2 regions of the Paenibacillus sp. RRE4 genome follow, and region 2 is predicted to be linked to the other one. Evidence: riboswitches for the same ligand, from Rfam matches in the RefSeq annotation. Region 2 holds a riboswitch; the other holds the start of a gene.

The links. A riboswitch is a leader RNA that binds a small molecule or an ion and turns the genes downstream of it on or off. The one in region 2 is predicted to bind glycine.
Region 1: another riboswitch for glycine. It lies ahead of gcvT (glycine cleavage system aminomethyltransferase GcvT); the one in region 2 lies ahead of sdaAB (L-serine ammonia-lyase, iron-sulfur-dependent subunit beta).

Annotation. Positions count from the first base shown of each region.
Region 1 covers NZ_JAUZUT010000008.1:47,061-50,247, forward strand. Annotated here, with positions in the region: gene Q9R46_RS23850 (PTS mannitol transporter subunit IIBC) at 1-167, opposite strand, end outside; gene gcvH (glycine cleavage system protein GcvH) at 610-1,002, opposite strand; glycine riboswitch at 1,349-1,471, shown strand; glycine riboswitch at 1,475-1,575, shown strand; gene gcvT (glycine cleavage system aminomethyltransferase GcvT) at 1,806-2,948, shown strand; gene gcvPA (aminomethyl-transferring glycine dehydrogenase subunit GcvPA) at 2,945-3,187, shown strand, end outside.
Region 2 covers NZ_JAUZUT010000004.1:160,155-163,341, forward strand. Annotated here, with positions in the region: gene Q9R46_RS20790 (LolA family protein) at 1-637, shown strand, start outside; glycine riboswitch at 832-1,009, shown strand; glycine riboswitch at 1,014-1,152, shown strand; gene sdaAB (L-serine ammonia-lyase, iron-sulfur-dependent subunit beta) at 1,266-1,955, shown strand; gene sdaAA (L-serine ammonia-lyase, iron-sulfur-dependent, subunit alpha) at 1,945-2,880, shown strand; gene Q9R46_RS20805 (alpha-glycosidase) at 3,130-3,187, opposite strand, start outside.

The DNA.
Region 1 (3,187 bases), on a different contig from region 2:
GTCGCATTGGGAAACCATCCTGTTTTAATAAACATCGCTGTAATTAATCCCCAAGCAATAAATGCTCCCATATTAGGCATGACCATACCGCTCAGGAATCGTCCGAAGCGTTGCACACCAACACGTAACCCACCTTTGGAATTGGATGTTTGATCCAAATTACTCATTGGTTTATCCTCCTTGAATCAAGTCATTATTTCGTATGAAAGGGGTATCATTGATCCCCTGCTGTAATCCTAAGCGAGAAACCCTTCCTGTTCAATCAAATGAAAGCGTACTTTCGTCATGAACAATGATGACAACATTGGATTATGTAATCGCTTTTAATTAGGAATATATGCTCAATCCGTTGATACTCAAGGTTTTTTCTGCCTATGACTTTATTCATATACAACATGCAAAGCAATAAAATAGCTTGGTCCGTTTGCCATTTTTTTATTCGCGATTTTAAGTTACTCTTACTTAATTTCCTCCAATATGCCAAAAAAACAGCAAAAAACCTGCATAAGCTCTATAGCTCACGCAGGTTTGAAGAACAATATTTTTATATTCGAATGAGATTATATATATGTCAATAAGTACAAATCAACTCGACAATCCGGTCTAATTCTATTCCTCAGTATGTTTAAGATAAGCATCCGCATTCAGCAATGTGGATAATGCAGCTGTTACATCTCCATCGACGCGAATTTCGATCATCCAGCCTTCTTCGTAAGGAGAGCTATTCACCAGTTCCGGCGAGTCCTGCAAAGCTTCATTCACTGCAACAATGGTGCCGCTGACGGGTGAGAACAGATCAGACACCGTTTTGACGGATTCAATCGTACCGATGCTGTCTTCTGCCTTTACACCGGCTTCAAGATCAGGCAATTCCACAAACACAATGTCACCCAGCTGATGCTGCGCGAACTCGGTAATGCCAATACGTACGGTATCCTCCCCTACGGTTTGCACCCATTCGTGCTCTTTACTGTACAGGAAATCATTTCTCAATTCGCTCATCGATATCCGCCTCGCTTTTCATTAATGAGTGCATGCGTTCTTTGACCTTCACCTTTTTCCCAAACAATAGCGTATGATATTTCAGATTCAAATGTCAAGTTAGCTCACAGTTTATTTAAATTTAGACACCTCACCGTGTGTAACCTTACACTACTCTTTCTGCATATAATGGTGAATATTAGAATAGTAAGCGCACTCTTTCAGAATAAACGAACATTTATGAGTATTTATAATTAAATATTCGTATTTTACACAATTTTAATGATATTGTTCTTGACATCCAGAGTGTATCCACGTTTTAATGAGAAGAGCAACTGAAGTTAATTGGACTACGTATGAACCGCGGATGAATGTAAAGGGAGAGATTGCCCGTACACCCGGTTTGGGGATGTGCATGAGGCGGCGCCGAAGGAGTAAACCACCGACAAGCGGGGGTGAATCTCTCAGGCAAAAGGACTTTTACAGGACGCAACTCTGGAGAGCATCTAATCGTCCTATATGGATGTTATGATCACCCAAGGGGAAACCTGTCTGAATAAACGGCGGGGTAACTCTCAGGTACAAGGGACAGAGCCTAAGAATACAGCGTGCTACTTGGCATGCCGGTTCTTTGGCCTGTCCTTTTCCTTTTTCCCAAAAAATGAATTGCAGGTTCCAGGATCGTACTAAACATAACAAATGAAAAAATGTAGAACGGTCGGCTGTTAAGTCTCGAATACTAAAACTACTTAAGCATTAATGATCTGGCTCACAGAACGTGTTTTCATACTTGGCCTACTAACGGCCCATGACGAGGTGATTGGATGTCTGATTTGTTAAGAACACCACTCTTCCCCCTATATGCGCAATATGAAGGTGTACGTTGCATTGATTTTGGCGGCTGGGAGTTGCCCGTGCAGTTTAGCGGTATTCAAAAAGAGCATGAAGCCGTACGCGAGCGCGCCGGGCTGTTTGATGTATCCCATATGGGCGAATTCACCGTAACGGGTGAACAGGCGGAAGCCTTTTTACAACACATGACAACCAACGATGTGACCGCAATTGTACCAGGTCAGGCACAATACACGCTGATGTGTTATCCCGATGGTGGTGTAGTAGATGATCTGCTGATCTACAAACTGGCGGAGCAACACTACATGCTGGTTGTCAATGCCTCTAATATCGACAAGGATTGGGCGTGGCTTCAGGAGCATATCGTACCTGGCGTAAACATGACCAATGATTCCGAGCAAACGGCGTTACTGGCGCTACAAGGCCCTTTAGCGGTCGATATTCTCTCGAAGGTTACAGGTTCAGAGGTGGATGCAAGGTCCATTGAACCGTTCCGCTTCGTACAGCATGCCGAGGTATGTGGAATAAAGTTGCTACTGTCGCGCACTGGATATACAGGTGAAGATGGTTTTGAACTGTATGTTGCAGCAGATCAGGCGGCTCTGGTATGGAACGGACTGATGGAAGCAGGTGCTGATGTGGGCCTCGTTCCAGCGGGACTTGGTGCGCGTGATACACTGCGATTCGAAGCAAAGTTGCCTTTGTACGGTCAGGAGCTGTCACCAACCATCTCTCCACTGGAGGCAGGACTTGGGATGTTCGTGAAGTTAAATGCCGGACCTTTTATTGGACATCAAGCTTTGTTGCAACAAAAAAATGACGGCCCTGCCCGCAAGCTGATCGGCATCGAAGTGCTGGAGCGTGGTATACCACGGCCACATTACCCGATCTATGCGGGTGGCGTTCAGATTGGTGAAGTGACAACCGGAACACAGTCCCCAACTTTGAAGCGTAATCTTGGCCTTGCCCTAATTGACAGCAATCATGCTGCAATAGGCACTCCGCTGGAGATTGAGATTCGTGGCAAAAAGCTGAAAGCCGAGGTCGTCAAGACCCCTTTTCATAAACGGACACGTACGCCAAAGACACCTACTCAAGGAGCTGAGCAAGCATGAGCAAGCACCGCTACATTCCCATGACCGAACAAGATCAGAGCGCGATGCTCGCCACAATCGGTGTGGATTCGATTGAAGATCTGTTTAAAGATATCCCGCAGGAGATTCGTTATCAGGGCGAGTTGCCTGTCTCTTCCAAACTGGATGAATATGCCTTAACCCGCCATATGTCGAAACAGGCTGGCTCCAATGCCAACTTCGAGACACATGCCAGTTTCCTTGGCGCAGGCATCTATGAC
Region 2 (3,187 bases):
CCAGGAGGTCATTCATATTGAATTAACGCCGAAGGATGAGGATTCACTGTCCATGTCTTCGGAGTATTGGATAAACCCCAAAGAGTGGATGGTTGTTAAAGCCACCAGTACGCATGGGGATACCAAATCAGAGTTTCTATATGACCGGATCAATTACAATCCTGAGTTCACAGACCAGACGTTTACGCTGGATATTCCTGCAGATGTTGAAGTGAAAAAAATGAATGACGTGATGAATAACCAAGAAATCACACTGGAAGAGGCAGAGAAGTCCGTGGGCCAGCCCTTTCTACAATATGTAGGAAAAGATATGAACTTGTCGAGAATTGAGCTCATTTCGTCTATGGGTGAAAACGGCCGGGATGAAGTAACGTTGTATTATGTGAAGGATAACAAACCAGAAATCAGCATGACCGTATTCAAAGCACTAGAGGAAAACGGTGATGAAAAGCTGCTTCCAGAGGAAAAGAAAGTTAACATTCGTGATACAGAGGGTTCATACATGTCTATGATTCGGAACTTGTCGTGGAGTGAGGACGGTCTTCGTTATTCGGTCATGGGCGAAAATGATTTTTGGACAGAAGAGCAACTACAGATGTGGGTAAATGAGCTGCAAATACCGAAGCCAGCGAAATAATGTTGGCTGGTAGAAAAAGATTGAACAAGCTTTGAACCATATGAATGAAATGAGCATATCGTATATAGAAAATGATGTACCCTGAGATTACGTCACTTTTATTGACATATAGAGTATGGCATATTACGCTGTATATGATTGAATGCATGGCAGAATGGTGAACTTTCATTCATGAAAGAACAGAATATAGCGAATGATAACGAGCGGGAGAGACCTGAGCAGGATGATGATGCAATACAGTACAAGTAAGCATGATAGATGCCATTTTAGATGCGGAACTGTACTGTACAGATGGCTTAGGCACCGAAGGAGCAAGCAGTTATGCACCCGGCATAACCGTTAATCTCTCAGGTAAAAGTACCGTCGTTGGACGCAGCTCTGGAGAGTGCGCGGAAGAAGCGCCACCCAAGGGGTATATGATTGTCAGATTGCTGAACAGGTGAGTGCTTGCGTGTACTCGGCCTTGTTCTTCCCTGGCGCTAGAATCATGAAACTCTCAGGTATCAAGGACAGAGAGAGGGCTAACGGCCTTCTTCTGTCCTTTTTTAATGTCATCAATCAGTAAATCAGGAACATTATGGCGGTCTTGTCCGCATGGCGATGACAAAACCAATTGGAGGGTTACAAGGTGCGATTTAAAGATGTTTTTTCAATTATTGGTCCGTCGATGACGGGACCATCCAGTTCACATACAGCCGGTGCGGCAAGATTGGGGAGAATTGCGCGTCAGTGGCTGGGATGTACGCCGGAACGTGCGAGACTTACATTATATGGCTCATTTGCGGATACCTATCAGGGACATGGAACAGATCTGGCACTAATCGGCGGCTTGCTCGGTTACGTTACAGATGATCCGCGTATACCGGATGCAGAGCAGTATGCAGATGAAGCAGGCATGGAGGTTGAATTTTACACCAGCGGTCTGCCAGCTCCCCATCCGAACACGGTCAAGATTGAATTGTGGCACGGTGAACGGGCATGCTCTTTAATAGGTGCTTCCATCGGTGGCGGCAGTGTATCTGTGCATGCGTTAAACGATTTTCGCGTACAGATCAGTGGAGAGTTTCCGACACTTGTTTTGCGTCATGCCGATAAAGCGGGAGTGCTGGCATCCGTGACCTCAACCATTAGCTCATCCGGAGTGAATATCGGCTATATGCAAGTGGATCGAAAGGCTCGTGATGGTGAGGCACTAACAGCAATGGAGATGGATGCACCGCCGAGTGAAGACACGCTGAGCAAGCTGCGTTCATTGGACCATATGCTGGACATACGTGTGATTGATCTGAAGAGAGGGGTTGATCCGGATGCGGTTTAAACATCTACATGAATTGAACGCCATCTGCACTGCGGAGTCCAAAACCATTGCACAGTTGATGATTGAAGAGCAGGTGCAGGAGACAAATACACCGGAAACAGACGTGGTAAAGCAGATGTCGGATTACTACCAGGTGATGAAAGAAGCCGTTCGTAAAGGACTTACAGAAGATACCACCTCACGTAGCGGACTGACGGGTGGGGATGGGAAAAAGATGGCCGAATATATTCGCCAAGGCGAAACGTGCTCAGGTGATGCTTCTGCCCTTGCCATGGCCTATGCGCTATGTGTATCGGAAGTGAATGCTTCTATGGGACGTATCGTGGCTACCCCAACGGCGGGCTCTTGTGGCATCATTCCGGGCGTGTTTATCAGCTCGCAGGAACGATTTGGCTGGACGGATGAACATCTGGTGAATGGATTGTTCTGCGCTGGTGCTATTGGATACGTGATCGCCAACAATTCATTTATTTCAGGGGCCGAGGGCGGTTGTCAGGCGGAAGTAGGTTCAGCGATTGGCATGGCTGCCGGTGCGATGGTGGAGCTTCGCGGAGGGACGCCGGAGCAGGTGGTGCATGCTGTAGGATTGGCTTTGAAAAATACACTGGGCCTCATCTGCGATCCGGTTGCTGGCCTTGTAGAGATTCCATGCATCGTGCGCAACGGACTCGGTGCCGTTACTGCACTGGCTGCCGCAGATATGGCACTCGCTGGTGTACGCAGTGCCATTCCGTCTGACGAAGTCATCGACGTGATGTTGGAGGTAGGCAGCGCGATGCCAAGCCGTCACCGCGAGACAGCGCAAGGCGGGCTCGCCCAGACACCTACAGGCCGCAAGATGATGGAGAAGCTGGCGAAACCGAAGGCCAAGCGGTTGCCGGATGAGACATCCGAAACATCACAAACAGGCTCAGAGGCAGAGTAGCAATTGGATCATTTACAGGATGGGGCCAAATAGCTAAGGAGCACACAACCAGGTTCCGATTAGCAATTAGCAAGTAGTAATTAGAGCATGTTAGTCGTTATTACTTCATAACAAACAAGCGTCCGCGAACCTGGTTTGCTCAGGTTATGCGAGACGCTTGTTTGTTCATTGTGCCTAAACCAGCCAAGATAGCGATCAGCCAATCTGTATTGGAGAAGGCAGACATTTATTGTTGTTTCAAAAGGGCATCTATTTTACTTCTGTGCGCATCACGGCATATCCGTATGCAGGCAGTTCAATGGCAAGC